DNA from 4 places in the Clostridium sp. AWRP genome. Region 4 is predicted to be linked to each of the others. Evidence: riboswitches for the same ligand, from Rfam matches in the RefSeq annotation. Region 4 holds a riboswitch; each other region holds the start of a gene.
The links. A riboswitch is a leader RNA that binds a small molecule or an ion and turns the genes downstream of it on or off. The one in region 4 is predicted to bind thiamine pyrophosphate.
Positions count from the first base shown of each region.

Region 1: linked by a shared signal. The riboswitch ahead of DMR38_RS06800 (thiamine phosphate synthase) and the one ahead of DMR38_RS15450 (sulfide-dependent adenosine diphosphate thiazole synthase) in region 4 are both predicted to bind thiamine pyrophosphate.
Region 2: linked by a shared signal. The riboswitch ahead of thiW (energy coupling factor transporter S component ThiW) and the one ahead of DMR38_RS15450 (sulfide-dependent adenosine diphosphate thiazole synthase) in region 4 are both predicted to bind thiamine pyrophosphate.
Region 3: linked by a shared signal. The riboswitch ahead of DMR38_RS22180 (cache domain-containing protein) and the one ahead of DMR38_RS15450 (sulfide-dependent adenosine diphosphate thiazole synthase) in region 4 are both predicted to bind thiamine pyrophosphate.

Region 1 covers NZ_CP029758.2:1,455,830-1,460,853, reverse strand. The annotation lists gene DMR38_RS06810 (methyl-accepting chemotaxis protein) at 1-1,488, shown strand, start outside; gene DMR38_RS06805 (response regulator) at 1,783-2,160, opposite strand; TPP riboswitch at 2,415-2,514, shown strand; gene DMR38_RS06800 (thiamine phosphate synthase) at 2,594-3,196, shown strand; gene DMR38_RS06795 (nicotinate phosphoribosyltransferase) at 3,361-4,842, shown strand; gene DMR38_RS06790 (CoA pyrophosphatase) at 4,963-5,024, opposite strand, start outside.
Region 2 covers NZ_CP029758.2:3,767,217-3,772,240, reverse strand. The annotation lists gene DMR38_RS17535 (MerR family transcriptional regulator) at 1-642, shown strand, start outside; gene thiM (hydroxyethylthiazole kinase) at 824-1,621, opposite strand; gene thiW (energy coupling factor transporter S component ThiW) at 1,599-2,168, opposite strand; TPP riboswitch at 2,460-2,565, opposite strand; gene DMR38_RS17515 (MFS transporter) at 2,729-4,183, opposite strand; gene DMR38_RS17510 (AraC family transcriptional regulator) at 4,339-5,024, shown strand, end outside.
Region 3 covers NZ_CP029758.2:328,611-333,634, forward strand. The annotation lists gene DMR38_RS01555 (carbon-nitrogen hydrolase family protein) at 508-1,509, shown strand; partial or broken gene DMR38_RS22175 (methyl-accepting chemotaxis protein) at 1,673-2,641, opposite strand; gene DMR38_RS22180 (cache domain-containing protein) at 2,666-3,349, opposite strand; TPP riboswitch at 3,398-3,496, opposite strand; gene DMR38_RS22185 (winged helix-turn-helix domain-containing protein) at 3,552-4,061, shown strand; gene DMR38_RS22190 (hypothetical protein) at 4,390-4,482, shown strand; gene DMR38_RS01580 (hypothetical protein) at 4,726-5,024, opposite strand, start outside.
Region 4 covers NZ_CP029758.2:3,360,291-3,365,314, forward strand. The annotation lists gene DMR38_RS15445 (methyl-accepting chemotaxis protein) at 1-824, opposite strand, end outside; TPP riboswitch at 1,244-1,353, shown strand; gene DMR38_RS15450 (sulfide-dependent adenosine diphosphate thiazole synthase) at 1,418-2,200, shown strand; gene DMR38_RS15455 (GNAT family N-acetyltransferase) at 2,313-3,068, opposite strand; gene DMR38_RS15460 (methyl-accepting chemotaxis protein) at 3,301-4,134, shown strand; gene DMR38_RS15465 (phosphoglycerate dehydrogenase) at 4,276-5,024, opposite strand, start outside.

The sequences.
Region 1 (5,024 bases), 1.9 Mb from region 4:
GAAAAAAACGGGCAAGTAGTTGGTGTTATTGGATTGGATTGTTCTCTAACTACACTTACAGAAAGAATGTCTACAAAAAAAGTAGGTACTACAGGATATGTATTTCTTTCTGATTCATCAGGTAATACCTTAGCACATCCCCAAAAAGAACTTATCAATACAAATATAATCTCTAAGCTGTCTTTTTGGGATAAGGCAAAATCAGGAAACAGTGGATTTGTTAATTATACCTATAATGGTACTAATAAATTTGGTGTATACCAGACAAATAAATTAACAGGTTGGAAGCTAGTTGCTACTTTAGATAAAAGCGAACTCACTAGGGATACAAATTCTATATTAGCCACAACTTTCTTAATAATAATAATAATGGGACTAATTGCAACATTTCTTTCATTGTTTTTAAGCAAAGGATTATCTAATAATATTAAAAACCTAAAAGAGGTATTTGCCAAGGCCTCAAATGGAGATTTAACAGTATCCATAACTGCTTCCACAAAAGATGAATTTGAAGATTTGGCTGCATCATTTAATTTGATGATGAAAAATATATCCAAGCTAATGAATAATGTTTTAAAATCATCTGAAACAGTGCTACAAACGTCAACAAGTCTTGCAAGTATGTCTGAAGAAGTAACAGCTTCCGTAGGCGAAGTAGCAAAAGCTGTTGAAGAAGTTTCCTTAGGTGCAACTGAACAAGCTAAAGGTGCCCAAAATGGTGCTTCTGAAATGGAAGATCTATCAAATAGATTGGAGGAAGTTAGTATTAATTCTAATGAAATGGATAAAATTTCAAATGCCACTAAAAGATTAGGTACAAAAGGACTCTCTGTAGTAGATACTTTAACTGAAAAATCGAATAAAGCTAAAACAGTTACTACCTCTGTCAATGATATAGTTCGTGACATGAACGAAAGTGCTAAACAGATAAATAGTATATCTGAAACAATATCTGAAATAACAGAACAAACTAATCTTTTAGCATTAAATGCAAGTATAGAATCTGCACGGGCAGGCGAAGCTGGCAAAGGATTTGCCGTAGTAGCAGAAGAAATAAGAATACTGGCTGAAGAATCTCAAAATTCAACCAATGAGATAAAGAAAATTATAGAAAGTATACAAAATAAATCAGAGACAGCAGTAAATGCTATTAAATCCGCTGAAAATGCCGTAGATGAGCAATATTTAGCCGTAGATCAAACTCATAAAATATTTAAAGTAATTCTAAAATCAATTGAATCAATGATTGCTAAAGTTGATGAGGTAAAAACATCTATTTCCGATATAAATGAGAAAAAGCAAGCTACAATATCTGAAATTGATAATATTTCATCTATATCACAGGAAACAGCTGCAGCTTCACAAGAAACTACAGCTTCCACAGAAGAAATATCAGCCACTATGGAAGAACTTACAAAGCATTCAAGTAATCTTCAAATATTAGCAGAACAATTAGCAGCTGAAATAAATAAATTTAAAATTAGCTAAGAGACAAAATTAAGCTACTATATTTTATATAGCAGCTTAATCTTAAATTAATTACTCAACTCTCACAAATTAAGAATTAATAATGAAGAATTAATAGTGAAGGATGATTTTTAGCTATCGCAAAAAATCTTTAAATTTTATATAAATCAACTCGGCTATGTTTTGCTTTAGCAAAACGAGCTTTCAAAAATTAACTAAAGATTTTTTGTAGTGTAACGGAAAAAAATCCACATTAACTATTAATTCTTCACTCTTAACTCTTAACTATTAACTAAAAAAATTGTTTCATAAGAATCACTTGATAAATATCCTATTTACTAATTCTATAAGTTCATCCTTTACCCAATCCTTTTTAAAAAAGTAAGTAGCTCCAAGATCTTCACATATTCCATTTTCATCTGAAAAATCTTTTTCCCCTCCATCGGAAAGAATAATTATTTTTAAATCTTTATACTCCCTTTTTAATTCTATAAGAACTTCTATTCCACTTTTTTTAGGCATATATATATCCGTGATTACTAGATCAATATTACCACTTTCTTTAAATACTTTAATTCCTTCTTCACCATCTCCTGCTTCATATACTTTATAATTTGCTTCCTCTAGAATTTTCCTTATAAATTGTCTCACACTTAAAGAATCATCAATTATTAATATATTTTTTTTACCCATAATTCTTTAAAACTCCCCTCATAAAGTTTATCTAATTTAATACTTTTTATATGATATCTACCATACGTAATACTCCCATTAATTTTGTAAATCAACCATAAAGTTACCTAAGCATACAAATAATCACAAATTCATATTCTAATTATACAAAATATTAGAATAATTTTCTATAGTTTATGCCATTTTATTACAAACAATATTCTAAATCATTTACATATATAAGACTAAGTAGTATTATATACCTATAAATCAATAAATTGTTGTGGGGGAACCAGTTTGGTTGAGAAGGTAAAACCTGACCCTTTGAACTTGATGTAGTTAACACTACCGTAGGGATGCAAATTAATAAAGATATATTTCAAGGAGTGTTTACAATATAAACACTCTTTTTTATTTTTAGAAATAAAAGAAAAGATTGGGAGTCCATGATACTATGAACAAAAAATTATATATAGTAACAAACAGAAAGCTTGTAAAAAATAAGAACATGATTGATATCTTAAAGGGTTCCATATTAGGTGGCGCAGACGCCATAATTTTACGTGAAAAAGATCTTACTTACAGTCAATTGGTTCCAATTGCTGAGAAAATAAAGAGAATTACAGATTCTAACAATATACCCTTAATAATAAACAACAATATAGAAACAGCTTTAAAAATAGACTCCAAAGGATTTCACACAAGTTATAAAGATTATATGAATAGCAATTTAAAATTGAAATGCACTGTAGGTGTATCTGTGCACAATACTTTGGAAGCTATAAACGCACAAAAAAAAGGCGCAGATTATCTCCTTGCGGGACATATTTTTGAAACAAACTGTAAAAAAGGACTAAAAGGCAGGGGTATTTCATTTTTAAAAGAAATCATAAATAACGTTTCAATTCCAGTTATTGCAATAGGTGGAATAACTGAGACTAATATAGATATAGTACTAAGAACCAAAGTTCATGGTGCAGCTGTAATGTCTCTTGTAATGGCTTCAGATGACCCTTTTACTACAACTTATAATCTAAAAAAACATTTTAAAAGATGAAGGTATGATAAAATTTAGAGATAAAATCATGAATTACATTCTTCAATAAAGTTCAGAATTCTGTAAATGTGCAACCTTGTAATATGATAATTTAAGTATTACAATGTATACATATGTATATTTTTTTATCATAATAAAAACATAGATAAGAGGAGATTTTCATTATGGAAAGCACAAAGAACTTTAATGTGAGAAACGAGAGAAACCTCACAATGCTAGTAGATTTCTATGAATTTACTATGGGTAACGGGTATTTGAAAACCAATATGGGTAATAGAATAGCCTATTTTGATATGTTTTTCAGAAAGATTCCAGATGAAGGTGGTTATTGCATAATGGCAGGTGTTCAACAAGTTATAGAATACCTGTCAAATTTAAGTTTTACAGATGAAGATATAGAGTATCTAAGGGGTAAGAAACAATTTTCAGAAGACTTTTTAAATTACCTAAAAGATTTTAGATTTTGCTGTGATGTATGGGCAGTACCCGAGGGAACCCCTATATTTCCAAATGAACCGCTAATAACTGTAAGAGGCCCCGCTATTCAAGCTCAGTTTGTTGAAACCATGATACTTCTAACTATAAATCACCAGACTCTAATTGCAACAAAAGCAAGTAGGATTTGTAGATCAGCAGGCACTAGACCTGTAATGGAATTTGGTTCTAGGCGTGCTCAAGCTCCTGATGCAGCTATATATGGTGCCAGGGCTGCAGTTATAGGTGGATGTAATTCCACTGCTTGTACTATATCTGAACAAATGTTTGGTATGCCTGCAGTTGGTACAATGGCTCACAGTTGGATACAACTTTTTCCATCAGAATATGAATCTTTTAAGGCCTGGGCTGAAGTATACCCTGATAATTGTGTACTACTTATTGATACATACAATGTACTGAAATCCGGCCTACCCAATGCTATAAAGGTTTTCAAAGAAATCTTAATTCCAAATGGCCATAAACCTAAGGGAGTAAGAATTGATAGCGGAGATATAACTTACTTAACAAAAGAATGTAGAAAAATACTTGATAGCGCTGATCTTGAAGATGTTAACATAGTTATTTCAAACTCATTAGATGAATTTATCATAACTGACGTACTTAGAGAAGGTGCCTGCATTGATTCTTTTGGTGTAGGAGAAAGGCTTATAACTGCAAGATCAGAACCAGTATTTGGTGGAGTATATAAGCTATCTGCCATAGAGGATAAGGAAGGTAAAATAATACCTAAAATTAAAATAAGTGAAAATGAAGAGAAAATAACTAACCCTGGATTTAAAAAAGTATATAGAATTTATAGTAAAAAAGAAAATAAAGCAATTGCAGATTTAATAACCTTAGAAGATGAAGAAATCAATAAGGATGAGCCCATAGAAATATTTGATCCAGTTTTTACGTGGAAAAGGAAAAAAATAAGAGATTATTATATAAAAGATTTAAGAGTAAAAATATTTGATAAGGGAAAACTTGTATACACCTGCCCTGATGTGCTAGACATAAGAGATAGAGCAAAAGAAGAATTGTCCAGATTGTGGCCTGAAGTGCTGAGATTTGAAAATCCTCATCATTACTATGTAGATTTATCTGAAAAACTCTGGGATTTAAAACGTGATCTTCTCAGTAAGTATTCTTCAACTTATGTAGAATAATATTAATGCTATTTGTAGATGGACAGGTAATAAATTTATTACCTGTCCATCTATCCTATGGCTGCAACCTCTTAACAATTCCTTCTAAGTGTTAAATATATTAAGAATACTGTCAATAAGTTATATCTCATTTCCAATTATATCTGTAAATTTCTTTATTATTAGTGCTGTAAATCCCCATA
Region 2 (5,024 bases), 410 kb from region 4:
ATAAAATATATGAACGATTTACTTAAATTAATAGATGAAGATTTAAAGGTGCTCAGTTCAAAGTACAAAAAATTTCAAGAAAATCTTTCATCAGTTAATTGTAAGATGAAAAAAGTGTATACAGAGTGTTCCAAGGTTAGTGCTGATGAAATTGAAAATAATATGGGTACAACTACTTTACCTGAGATGACTTTTGTTGGCTGTGAATATAAAAAATTTATTCCCTTTGGAAAAGAATTTAAGCTAGTTGAAAATTTTAGAAGAAGAATTGATGAAATTAGTAATGTGATAAATCCTTGTGATATTTATACAATAGATGGAATTGACAGTCTTCCTCAATATGAAAAGCCTAAAACTTTAATTCACAAATTCAGCTTTTCATTTATAGTAGGGGTACAAGTTTCAAAAGCAGGACAAATACCAAAAGATATGCAAGTATTTACTATACCTTCTCATAAGCATGCCTGGTATATTACTTCAGGAAGTAAAAATTTAAAGAGCTTTATGAAAAATGAAATACCATTAATTACATTCATTTCCCAGGCGTATAAAATTGTTAAGTTTCCTGTGTTGACGTTATACAGCAGTGATTATAAAGGTACCGTGGAGTCAGCTGTTTATAACTATATGCCGATAGAATAGAGGGAACGTACTTGATTTAGGTACGTTCTCAAATTTTTAAGCTTTTTATCCGATGACTACCTGCTCTAATACCCCCACTTCTTCTCCAAGTGGGAGTAAAGAGCAGCTACGTCCCTGGATAACGATTTCTAAGCATCAGGTGGAGTTAAAACTCCATCTGATGCTTAGAAATCTGTTTATATTATTTTAATTCACACTTTATTTTATTTGTTATAGTATTATCAGAAATTGTAAATAAATTATCTATAAGATCAGTCCTAAAGCTTCCTATACCAGTAGTATGCTGAGAAAGTTCCCCGCATATTCCCATAAGTGATACAGCTAAAATAGTACCACCAAATATATCTAAGGAAGAAATATAACTTGCTATGAGTGCAGTAACCATACATCCTGTACCTGTTACCATTGAAAGCATTTCACAGCCGTTTTTTATTAAATATGTTTGGCTGCCGTTAGTTATTACATCTACTGCACCAGTAGCTGCAATAACAGAATTTGTTCTAAGGGATAGTTTTTTCACAATTTCTATATTTTCATCAAAGTTATCATCTGTTATCCTATCACATTCTCCTGCATCTATTCCTTTTGCATTGCTTTCTATACCACAAATTGCTCTTATTTCAGATAAGTTACCTTTGATGACATCTGGATGGCACTGAGAAATAAACTTTTTTGCATAATTAAACCTCAATTTACTGCAGCCAACACCAACAAGATCAATTACTTGGGGAATCCTCTCTTTAAAAGCTGTTTTACCTGAAATCAACATGGATTTCATCCTAACATCAGTTATATTTCCAAGGTTAACACCAAGTGCGTTAGAAGCAGATGTAATTTCAGAAACTTCTAGAGGATGCTCGGCCATAATAGGTTTTGCCCCAATAGCAAGCATTGCATTTGCACAATCATTTATTGAAATTGGATTTGTAATATAATGAATAAGAGGTTTTTTTATTTTAACATTGCGTTTTATTTGCAATAGGTTGTTTATCCCTATCTGTTGATTTTTCATAAACTTTTACCCCCAAGTTTTTCTGAATCTTTATAAGCATTCCATTTTTGCTTAATGCTCCTAAAAAAATAAAGGCAATTGTTCCACCAATAATTGTAGCAGTAAAGAATAAAGGAATATAAAACATAAGTGAAAGTCCTTTTTTGCCCCAGAAATATGTCATAATAGGCGATGAGACAACAGCACCTATAATACCTGTTCCGATAACTTCACCTAAAACTGCAAAAATTAAAGTATTCTTAGATATCCTATATAAAAATCCTGCTAAAAAAGCTCCAAAAACAGCACCTGTCAAAGCTAAAGGTGGAATTCCCATAAGAAACATTCTTATAATTCCAATACAAACAGCACAAAGCAGCGCATACCAAGGTCCAAAAAAAACTGCACATGTAATATTTATAACAGAAGACATAGGACACATTCCTTCTATACGAAGAATTGGCGAAATGACAACTCCCATTGCCACCATCATTGCCAGCATAAGTTTTTTTAATAGTTTTGAGTTTCTTTCCATAATAAAGTACCTCCATAATAATATTTATTTTCTAAATTTATCACATAGGAAATAAACATCATTATCGCAGGCATAATTTTAGAGTAACCAAATAGCAATTCCCTATATGACAAATCATATTGGTCGGTCGAAGCTCAAAAGCTTCCTCTCACCTTGAAACACAAGTTCCCTCGCTATTTAGTTGTATTTTTATTATAAAGCCTCGGGCGCTCCCCCACTGCTTTTTAAATATAAAAATGGAACATACCTTGTAAGGCACATTCCATCTACACTCATAAAACATACAAAAACAGCATAAATTAAATATTTCCTTACGTCGGTATTATCCGAATCAAGTTATAGGTCGAAGCATATACTTCCTCTCAGCATGCTTAAGCATGCTCCCTTTTTATGAAAATCATACCATATGTTTTCCATGTATGCAAATTTATTTCACTTCCTTTATAAAATTTTAAGTTCACATCACGTTATAGTTTAGAATTTTACATTTTTTATTGCTTTTACTGCTGTAAATATTGTTTAAAATGCTTTGAAATAAAATATTATACAGAAATCAATTTTTAAAAATTTTTACCGTGTACATCTGCAGCTGACTGATCTATTTGTGTGATTTTCTTATTGTGCATTCTAAAAGCAGTGAGTAGTGCCCCGAAGGCACATACAATAGTTAGAACAATATATACATATTTCATTCCATATACAAAAATATCATCTCTTCCTGTAACATAATCTGTTACACGATAACCTATCTTAATGCTCATAAAACTATATAAGAGGCTTGTGGAAAGTATAATTCCTATAATTTGTCCTAAGTTTCTCACAAGAGAATTGACACTTCCGGCTATTCCTAGTTCATTTTTAGGAACTGTTGACATTATAAGTGAATTATTTGAAGGTTGAAACAGTGATTGTCCTAAAGCTAATACAACAATATAAAGTATAATCTTTGTTATAGAAGAATATTGATTTAAAAATGATAGGAATATAAAACTTATACTCATAAGCAAGAGTCCTAAAAAACTTAAAAGCTTGGAGCCTATTTTGTCTGACAAGTTTCCTGAAAGCGGAGAAATCACAGCCATGACTAGTGGCTGTACTATCATTATAAGACCTGTTATACTAGAGTTTAGTTTCATTGCATCTTGAAGATAAAAAGGTATTATAATTATTGAAGCATTTAGACAAACAAATGATATAAATGCACAAAACAAGCTTAAAGAAAATACATTGTTCTTAAAAATTTTCATTTGTATGAGAGGTTTTTCTATTTTATTTTCTAATACAATAAATACTGCTATAAATAGAATAGATACAATAAATATTGTAATTATAATAGGATTATTATATCCGACCTTCTGCCCTTGAATCAGGGAGCCAAATAAAAGTACCATTGATAGGAAAATAAAGGTTGATCCTTTTACATCAAGTTTACTATTTATCTCCTTATTTTGGTTTTTACTATGGGGCAATACTTTTAAAGCAGCGATAAATGCAATTACTCCAATAGGTACATTGACGAAAAATATATAATTCCAACTTAGATAGTAGGTAATAAATCCACCAGCAGGTGACCCTATTAAGGTTCCTAGGGCAACAGAGGATGCCAAAATTCCAAGGGCTTTTCCCCTTTCATTTCTTGGAAAAACCTGAGTTATAATACCTTGATTGTTGGCCATGTAAGCTGAAGCACCAATGCCTTGTATGATTCTAAATATAATAAGCTCTGTAAATGAAGTTGAAATGCCGCATGTGAAAGAAGCGATAGTAAAGACAACCATTCCAAATTTAAATACCTTCATTTTGCCTATTATATCACCTAGCCTTCCAAATATTAAAATAGTTGAGCAAATCGAGATGATATAACTTGCTACAACCCATTCTATAGATACCATAGGTACTGAAAGTTTTTTTGACATTACAGGCAGAGCTACATTAACAATATTAGAAACAAGACAAGACATAAAAGTCATAGATATAACAACAAGTAAAATTCCGTATTTATTTTTATATTCCATGTTAGTTAGATAACCCCTTTCTTTTTAAAATAGTAGTATTTTATTGATATTTACTAGTGAAACATCTAGATATATAATAACAATATAAGTATTGAATTTCATTGAATATATTGATTGATATTAGCATTATATTGATATAAGGAGATGCTGCAATTATGAATAAGTCTAAAATTAATTATTATTATAAAGATATGCCCAATAGAAATTTTTTTGTAGATATATTTAAAGTAAAAGTTAATAAGCTAGGAGCTACATTTGAAGAAAATTGGCATGAGCATCTTCAATTTTTTTATTTTATCCAGGGTAGTGCCTTAATCAGGTGCAATTATAAAAGTATTCATGTAAAAGCTGGGGATTTTATAATTGTGAACAGCAATGAACTTCATTACTGTGAAAGCTTATGTGATAATTTAATATATTATATTATAAGGGTTGACCTTTCATTTCTCTTTAGTAGTCAGATGGACTCCTGCCAGACCAAGTTCATGGTACCACTGGCAAAGAACCTCATTTTATTTAAAAATCTAGTTAGGAATGATAAGGAGATACTCAATTGTGCAGATAAAATTATTGAGGAGTATTTTTCAAAAAGGCTTGGATACGAACTGGCTGTAAAAGCATATATATATGAACTTATTGTACTGTTATTTAGAAGATATGTTGAAAAAATTTTAACAGCAAAACAATTTAACTGTCGAGTTGATAATCTAAACAGATTAAAAAATATATTTTTGTACATCAACGAAAATTTTACTGAAAAGATAACTTTAGATGAAATTTCAGAAATGGCTCATATTAGTAAAGAGCATTTTTGCAGGACATTTAAACAAATTACAGGTAG
Region 3 (5,024 bases), 1.5 Mb from region 4:
ATCACTTCTATAGTATTTGCTTCTACTTAATAGAAAGAAAACAATAAGCGCAAAATAACTAGGAATAAAGCAGGCAAGGGGCTGGTTTATCTGACAAAATAGAAGTTGTTCACCATCTTTGATAATGCGTAGAGAGAAAATACAATTGGTTTTCGCTTGATAATACAAAGTTTAATAAAATTCCTTTAAAATCATATAAGTTATATCTTTTAGTTAATAAAAAGCATTATTTAAGCAAAAAAAGAAATATCATTTGAGAACTTAAAAAATGTCAATATGATTATTGAAAGTAAAAAATTCAAGTTGAATTTTATAATTAGAAATAAATGTGAGAAGCTTGAGCGTGAATCAACAACTAATAGTTTATATATATAAACTATTAGTTGTTGTTCAACAAAAAAAATAAGTGCTATAATTAAATTAATAAATAACTTGCATAAATTTTTACTGATTAATAAAAGTTGCATATAAAACATGAAAAAATATTAAAATGAGGTGAGTATAATTATGTCAAAACAATATCCAAAGTTTAAAGCAGCAGCAGTTCAGGCTGCACCAGTATACTTGAATTTAGATGCAACAGTTGAAAAGTCTTGTAAGTTAATTGATGAGGCAGCATCAAAGGGGGCAAAATTAGTAGCGTTTCCAGAAGCTTTCTTACCAGGATATCCTTGGTTTGCTTTTATTGGACATCCAGAATACACAAGAAAATGGTATCACGAATTATATAAAAATGCTGTAGAAATCCCTAGTTTGGCAGTTCAAAAAATAAGTGAATCAGCAAAAAGAAATAAAACTTACGTTTGTATTTCTTGTAGTGAAAAAGACGGAGGATCATTATATCTAGCACAATTATGGTTTAATCCAGAAGGAGACTTAATTGGAAAACATAGAAAGATGAGAGCTTCTGTTGCTGAAAGACTCTGTTGGGGTGATGGAAATGGAAGCTTAATGCCTGTATTTGAAACTGAAATTGGAAATTTAGGTGGATGTATGTGTTGGGAACATCAAGTACCATTAGACCTTCTTGCTATGAATTCTCAAAATGAACAAGTTCATGTAGCATCTTGGCCTGGATATTTTGATGATGAAATTTCAAGTAGATATTATGCAATTTCTACTCAAACTTTTGTATTAATGACTTCGTCAATTTACTCAGAAGAAATGAAAAATATGATTTGTGAAACGAAAGAGAAGAGAAATTACTTTGACACGTTTAAAAGTGGACATACTTGTATTTATGGACCAGATGGAGAACCAATTAGTGAAATGATTGAAGCAGAAACAGAAGGAATTGCATATGCGGATATAGATGTAGAAAAAACAATTGACTTTAAATATTATATTGATCCAGCTGGACACTACTCTAATCAAAGCCTTAGTATGAATTTTAATCAGAATCCTACTCCAGTTGTTAGAAAATTCGGAGAAATCAAAAATAAAGTTATAACATATGATGAAATTAATTTATCAATAGGTAACGAAGCTGGACAGACAAAAATTCTTTAAAAACAAGAATAACCATTACACTAAAAATGTGAATATTACTTGATGAAGTTTTTATAACTTTTAAAGAAAGAAGCAGCAGGTCAGGTACATGATTATCAGTCTTGGTATCCAGATCGGATTTCCACCGATAAGTATGTACCCATCTGGACGCACATTTAAAATATTATATTTTAAATTTATTTACTTCATCAAGCATTTCTTTAGTCATATTACTAAGTGTTTGTGATGATGCTGCTATTTCTTCTGATGATACTGAAATCTCTTTTGAAGTTGCTGAAACTTCAAGTGAAACTGAGGATACATTTTCTACCCTATTTAAAATAGTATTTTTATCTTTATTTATGTCTTCAGAAGAATTCATAACTGTTTCAATTTTAGGAATTACGTCATTTACTGCTTCTATAATGTTTTTAAATGATATTATCGAACTATCTATAGTTTTAACTTGATTTACTAATTCACTATCCATATTCACAGAGTCTTGAACTATAGTATCAGTATTTTTAGATATCTTACTAATTAATTTACTAATATTTTTTGATGATAATTGAGATTGTTCAGCAAGTTGTCTTATTTCATCTGCAACAACTGCAAATCATTTACCCGATTCTCCTGCCCTAGCTGCTTCAATAGCAGCATTTAATGCTAGTAAATTTGTTTGCTCTGCAATGTCATTTATTATGTTGATAATTTTATTTATTTCATTTATATTATTTCCAAGTCCAACAATTTTACCATTAAAAATCTTAAATGAATTACTAACATTTGATACAGATTGATTTAGTTTATTCATTTCTGTACCACTTTCTTTTGCCATTAAACTAATTCCCCTAGACTTCGAATCTACAACCTGTATTTCATTAACCATTTTAGATAACTTATCACTAAAGCTATTAAGAATATCTGTTATATTTATTAAGTCTTCAGATTGGGAACTTGTTCCTTTTGCAATTTCGTTTATAGCTTCTGAAACATTTTGTGATGAACTAGATATTTCTTCTGCAGTGGAAGATAAGTTTTCTGACTGCATATTAATATTTAAAGAATTTTCTTTTATTCGGTTAATCATTCCTTTTAATGATTCCTGCATCACTTTCATGGAATTTGTCATGGCTCCGACTTCATCTTTCATTTGCAAATATTTAGGTGAAACTTCCTAGCATAAATCTCCTTCTGCTAATGAATTCAAATGTTTCGAAGCAGATTTTATTCCTTTAGAGATGCTATTAGCAATAATATAAACTATGGCAGCTCCAAGCAACATAAATAGTATGGAAAATCCTATAATGGGAATTCTTAGAGTATTTAATTCTGACAATATTTCGCCTTTTGACACGCAAACTCCAACAGACCATTCAGTTCCTTTGACTGGAGCATATCCTACATATTTATCTTCTCCATTATAAACATACTGATCCATTCCTGATTCTCCTGTTCCCATTTTCTTATGAATATTTGCTAAAGCTTGCAGTTTAGCATCTTTTTTTGCATCTTCAATGGGATTATCCATCTTTATGACTTTATTTTTATCAGGATTAGCAATGAGTGCTCCATCTTTTATTATCATAAATGCATAACCTGTTTTTCCAAACTTAGCCTCATTAGTTATGTCGCTTAAACGATTACCATCCCTTGTTTCAAGTAATACTCCTACAATTTCATTATTGTTTTTAATAGGAACTGCATACATAACTACTACATCGCTTTTATTTTTGCTTATCAATGGATCTGATACATTACTTTTACCAGACAAGGCTTTTTGAATATATAATCTTTCTTTAAGATTTGCAGTTGTTCCATCTGTGTTCTGCAAATTCCCGTTTGTATCTACTATGCTCATTCTCATACCGCCTATTCTTTTTACCTTTCCTATAAGAATAGACTTTTTATCATGTTTGTGCTTGGTTCCTTACAACAGTATTAACTGACAGGTTCTAAGGGTTAGGTTTTATCCTTCTCAACTATATTAGTTCCCCTGCAAATTTTACCTAAGTATATAGATATCCAAGTTGATAAATAAATATAGTATTGGAGTAAATAATATGGAAATGCATTTAGTAGAAGTTGAAACTCTACATGGATATACAATAAATGAATTAAATGAAATAATTAACTCATCAACGAGCAAGTATACCAGAGCGCTTTTAAGCACTGTAATAATGAGATATAACGGAATTCATACCAATGATATAATGAACACCCTTTGCAGAACACGTGCAGCTATAACTGCCTATATACACAAGTGGAACGAATATGGAATAGATTCAATTATAGATAATCGCGGCGGTTCTAAAAGCAGTTTTACTGATGAAATGCTTAAGGATTTAAAGAACGTAGTTCTAAGCAAGTCACCTGAAGCTTTTGGTTATACGCGGTCCAGCTGGACAACAGCTTTATTATCCCAATATATTGAAGATAAATATGGTAACTCCTATTCACAAAAGTGGATAAGACAACTACTAATAAGTCTTGGCTTTTCCTTTAAAAGAGGTCAATATAAACTAACCAAAGGAGATGCTGAGCTGCAAGCTATCTTTAAAAAAAATAGCTGATTTACTGCCTATCATTGAGAACACAGATGACTCCGTCCTATATGTTGAAGATGAAACAAGAATAAGACTAGAGTCTGTTAACCGCAGGAGTTGGAGTCCTATAGGGCAATCCCCTATAATTGAAAGTAATAACATACGAGCAGGTTTCAATATCATTGGTGCTACAGAGATATCTAAGAATTATAATACTCTAATCAATATATATCCAGCACAACACTCAATTACTTCTATAGAAATGCTTGAGTTTTTAAAATAACTTGTTGGGCAAAGCAAAGGTAAAAGGATATTTTTAATATGGGACAATTACAGAATTCACAAAGCAAAGAATATCGAAGAATTTGCAGAACTTCATAAAGAAAAACTATTTTTGATTAATCTTCCAACATATTCCCCTATGCTAAATTCACAAGAAAATGTGTGAAAATGGCTTAAGGATATATGCTTTCAGTGCAAAATTCGAGAGTCTATTAGTAAATTCAAAAAGTTTATCGAAAAACTTTTTCTCGATTGTAATTCAGATAAAGAGCACTCTGTTATGAAGTCCCTTGTTAATGCCAAAAGTTACTATAAATAATTTAGCTTTCAACTTGGATATCTATAGCATCAATTTATCTTTAAAGCAATATCTTCTAAAATTAGAGTTTCCCCAAAATTAAAATTCACGTCAAAGCTGTCCCATTAATTTCAATACTTGAGGCATAATTAGTTGTTGAGATGCTTTAATTTTAAAAACAGGTTGGAGAAAACTTTTAATTCCAGTAAGTGTTTTTTCCAATATTGTATAAATACCGCCAGCTAATGCATAATAATCAAAGTCGGGTATACCATAAATACGATTAGAAATATTTTCGATACATTTAATTAATGCACTCTGTGCTTTCCTTTCTGACATCATTGCAATAAATCCTATAATTAAAGTTAGAAATAAATTCATAGTTCTTATGGAATTTAAGCTTCGTACTC
Region 4 (5,024 bases):
CTCATATCCTGAGAATTTTCCATTATATTGTGAATAAGATTTTTTATATTGTCTCTAGCATTTGTAAGGGCAACTACAGTTTCTCCAAATTCGTCTTTTCTGGCCATTGAAGATTTATATGATAAATCATATCTCTCTAGTTTATGTGCAAAATTAAGTATGTCATGAAGTACCTTGTTTATGTCATTTGATGTAAGCAATCCTATCAATATTGCAAGAGCAAATCCAAAAATTATCAATATAGCCATTATTACACTTGACATATTGTATAATTTTACATCGTCTTGATTATCGTTTTTTGCATAATTGAGATTTAAATTTATTAAATCATTTAAACTTTTAGACATATTTTCTCTCATAGGTGTCGCTTTATTTAGCAGTTCACTTTCTGCAGATTCATAATCCTTTTTTGATGAAAAATCATCAATATTTTTAACTTCAGCATTATAACTTTTCAATTGATTTTTAAATGTTTCCCATGCATTCTTTTGTGAAGCATCCATTTGAAATGTATCAAAAGTTTTAATATATTCGGCATTATTGCTTTTTTTGGCATTTATATCTTTTTCAGCATCTTGCCTTTTTATATCACTCTTTTGATAAACCATTTTTAAGGTATCTGACCTTATATCAGATAAATTCCTGTTCATATCAGATAACTTATAAACAATCTGCATATTTTGATTGTACATGTTTTGGGAATTACTTGAAACTTTCTTTAAAGATATTGTTCCCACTATTCCTACAATTAAAATCAATGCAGCTACAATTAAATAAGAAATAAGTAATCTTACTTTTACTTTTACATTTTTCAATAAGTTCATTAGAGCCCCTCCTCATATTAAACAAAATGAATATTTTGTATAGAAAATAATACTTTCATACTTATTTGCTATTTCTTTATTTTGATATTATTCCATAAACTGAAAATTATAACATATATTATTACATTTTATTTAAAATAATAGTAATATTTTGATATTTTTTTTATAATCAGCGGATTTTACTTAATAATATGTTATAATATGTTATAATTTATTAGTCAAAATATTCATAATGTATAGTTATTTAAAAAAGTATTTAATTAGCTGATAATAGATTAAACATCGTCCATTTATTTTTAGAAGTAAAAAATTTTAAAAAATTATATTAACAAAATTATATATAAGTGGTATTATAAAAGCTGTTAGTAATAATTAGATGTCATTAATGATACTAAAAGTAACAAAAACAAAATAGTAACTATATTTTAATGGGGAGCTCATGTTTTGGGCTGAGAAAGGACTAGTAAGTACCTGACTCTTATAACTTGATCGGAGTAATGTCCGCGTAGGGAAGGTTTAAAATATTTAGCACACCTGTTTCTACGGGTGTGCTTTTTAATTTATCAATTTACATAGTAAAGGAGCAAAGAAAAATGTATTTAGAAGACACAAAAATTTCAAAGGCTATTATTGATACTTACAAAAATAAACTAGAAGATGTTTTACATTCAGATGTAATTATTGTTGGAGGAGGTCCTTCAGGTTTAGTAGCTGCAAGCTATCTTGCTAAAGCTGGAATTAAAACAACCCTTTTAGAGCGCAGCTTGAGTATTGGCGGCGGCATGTGGGGCGGCGGTATGATGATGAATCAGATCGTTATTCAAGAAAGTGCTAAAAGCATCCTTGATGAATCTAACATTGGATACAAAAAATATGAAGAAAATTACTATACAGCTGATTCCATTGAATGTGTTTCTGGACTTACTTTCAATGCAGCACAATCTGGAGCCAGAATATTAAATTTGATTACAGTAGAAGATGTAATTGTTAAGGATAAATGTATTTCAGGTCTAGTTATTAATTGGGCCGCTGTTGAAAAAACAAGAATGCCTATTGATCCTATAATGATAGAATCAAAATATGTTCTTGATGCTACCGGACATGATGCATCAGTTGTAAATAAATTAGTAACCAGAATGGGAAATGTTTTAAACACTCCTAACGGAACTTTGGAAGGCGAAAAGCCAATGTGGGCAAATCGAGGAGAAGAACAGGTGGTTGAAAATACCCGTGAAGTTTACCCTGGTCTTTATGTATCTGGTATGGCTGCCAATGCAACTTTTGGTGGTCAAAGAATGGGACCAATTTTTGGAGGTATGTTAATTTCAGGACAAAAAGTTGCCCAGGAATTAATAAAGAAAATAAAAAGCCGTTAACATATGACATACATAGGTTAATTACTCTATCCTATATTTAAAATAAAAATGTATCCTGCAGAATAGACACGGAAAATGATATCGTATATAATCTTACAGGATACTCTTATATTTAATCAATAACCTTATGTATCATTTTTTGAAATGCCTTATCAGATAGGATTTCATTTGTAACAAACTTACCATTATAAAACAAGCTATATGTAGTAAACGGTGCTGGGGACATTCTTGCTTCCTTAGTTGATTCAAATCGTATTGATTTAAATGCAATTTTTTTCTCAGAAGCAACCTTTTCAATGATAGGCACATACTTTGCAGTAAACGGACATTGATTTGAATAATATAAAACAAAACCTTGCTCTTTAATTGAAGGTACTTTTATATGTTTCATAAAACTGGGCTTAAGTACATTTTCATGAAATGGCAAATAAAATAATTCATAGAAAGGCTTTGAAGTATCAGCCAATTCAAATTTCTTATATTTTAAATACTTAGAATCTGAAATATAAGGAATTTTCTTTTTAGCAGACAATATGACTAGCCCTAATTTCCCCTTTTCCCTACTATCAGAAATACAGGCATTCAAAAGTTCATTTGAATATCCCTTTCCTTTAAATCGCCCCGATACCCACAGACAGTCAATAAACATATAACCCTTTGCCTCAATAGGACACCATGCATTTTCTGCTGGCACATATTCTATAAAACACTTTCCCCTGACATTTCCTTTTAAAAATACCAGTCCTTCTTTAAAACGTTTCTTCAGCCATTCTTTTTTTGAAACAACCTGGCAATCTTTATTGCTTGAAATTGCACAGCAAATATGTTCTTCCTCTATATTTTCTTCCGTAACCTTTATTAATTCCATTTTACCACCTTCTTAGATTTTATTTTACTATATAATATATCAAACATAACATGACAACTGCATGTCATCTTTGATATATTTCTTCAAGTTCATATTTTCTTCATAATCAAAAGTATAACTTGATCTATAGCAACTGGAAATATATACTCTTTATTAAAAGTAGAAAATGCTTCTAAATTGTGATATATTGTTAATAAAATATTTCACAAAATTATGAGAGAAGGAATTATAAATGGAGAAAATTTTTCAATCATTGATTAATACTGCACCAGTCATAAGTGAAGCACTTGAAGGAAATACAGTTATCACAATTTGGGATAAAGAAAAATGTATATATGCTCTAGACAGTAAAAATAAAAAATCTACTGTAAAAGCCGGCGACAAATCCGACATGAATCTTATTGAAAATGTTGGTGCCAGTGATACCATTTTTAATAAAAAGGAAACATTTAGAGCTATATTTAATAAGAATGAACATGGTATAGATGCTAAAGTTACCATAATTCCTGCAATTAATAAAAACGGACAAGTTGTTGGCGTATTAATTTTATCAACAGACATAGAAAGCGCTATAAAAATTAAAAAATCCACATCAGAATTAAAGAGTTCTCTTCAAGAAACAAGCTCAAGTATATCAGAAATTACTAACGATGCTGTTAAATTGTCTGAAAAGTTAAATTATATTATAGAAAATACTGAAGTAACAAAAAAATTAATAACTGAAAGCAATGAGGCTATTAATTTAATTGAAAGCATCTCAAAACAATCTAATCTTCTTGGACTTAATGCTGCAATAGAGTCTTCAAGAGCTGGAGAATATGGAAAGGGGTTCTCTGTAGTAGCAGGAGAAATGAGGAAATTGGCATCAAATAGCAGTGAATCTTCTAAAAAGATCTCATCAGCACTTGTCGAAATGAACAATAATATGAAAGTAATAATAGATACTATAAATGAATTGGGCCAAATAGCCACAACTCAAGCCGGTTCATTAGAAGAAGTATCTGCAGCAATAACACAAATTACTGAAAATTCACAGGTATTGGTTGATAATATGAAGTTACATTAATGTAAGTTGAAAAATTTAATTTAACTTTTTCTCAATTTTGTGATTAATTAATAATGCATCACCTTTGTATAGTATAAGGTGATGCATTATATATAAAATAAATACCATGTGCTATCCTTTTATTAAGAAACTATAGCATAACTATCTAATAATTCTTACCATTACAACTCCATTGATTGCCTTAATTTTTTCCAGTACCTCAGAAGTTACATTACCATCAACATCTATTATATTGTATGCAATTTTTCCCTTATGACTATTTAGCAAACTGGCAATATTTATTTCATTTTGTGCTAATATAGTTGTTACCTGTCCAACCATATTAGGAACATTGATATTTCCCACTAAAAGCCTTATGTGACCTTTGTACTCTAGATCACAATTTGGGAAATTTACTGAATTTTTAATAGTACCTCTTTCAAGAAAGTTTCTAAGTTCCTCTATTGCCATAGCTGCACAATTTTCCTCTGATTCAGGCGTTGAAGCTCCTAAATGAGGAATTGTAATAATATTATCATTTCCTATTAATTCATCCTCTGGGAAATCTGTGACATAGCAGCTTACAGTGCCATCTTCTATTGCTTCAAGTAAATCTTTATTTACAACTAGTCCACCTCTTGCTATGTTTATTATTTTCATACCTTTTTTCATAATTGCAAACTTTTCTTTATTAATCATACCTTTTGTATTATTATTTAGTGGAACATGAATAGTAATATAATCTGCTTCAGCAAGTAAGCTATCAAAATTCATCTCTTTTTCTACCTTTCGAGAAAGATTCCATGCTGAATCTACGGATATGTATGGGTCATACCCTATTACCTCCATACCAAGTGCAAGTGCATCATTGGCAACTGCTGCTCCTATAGCACCCAGTCCTATAATTCCAA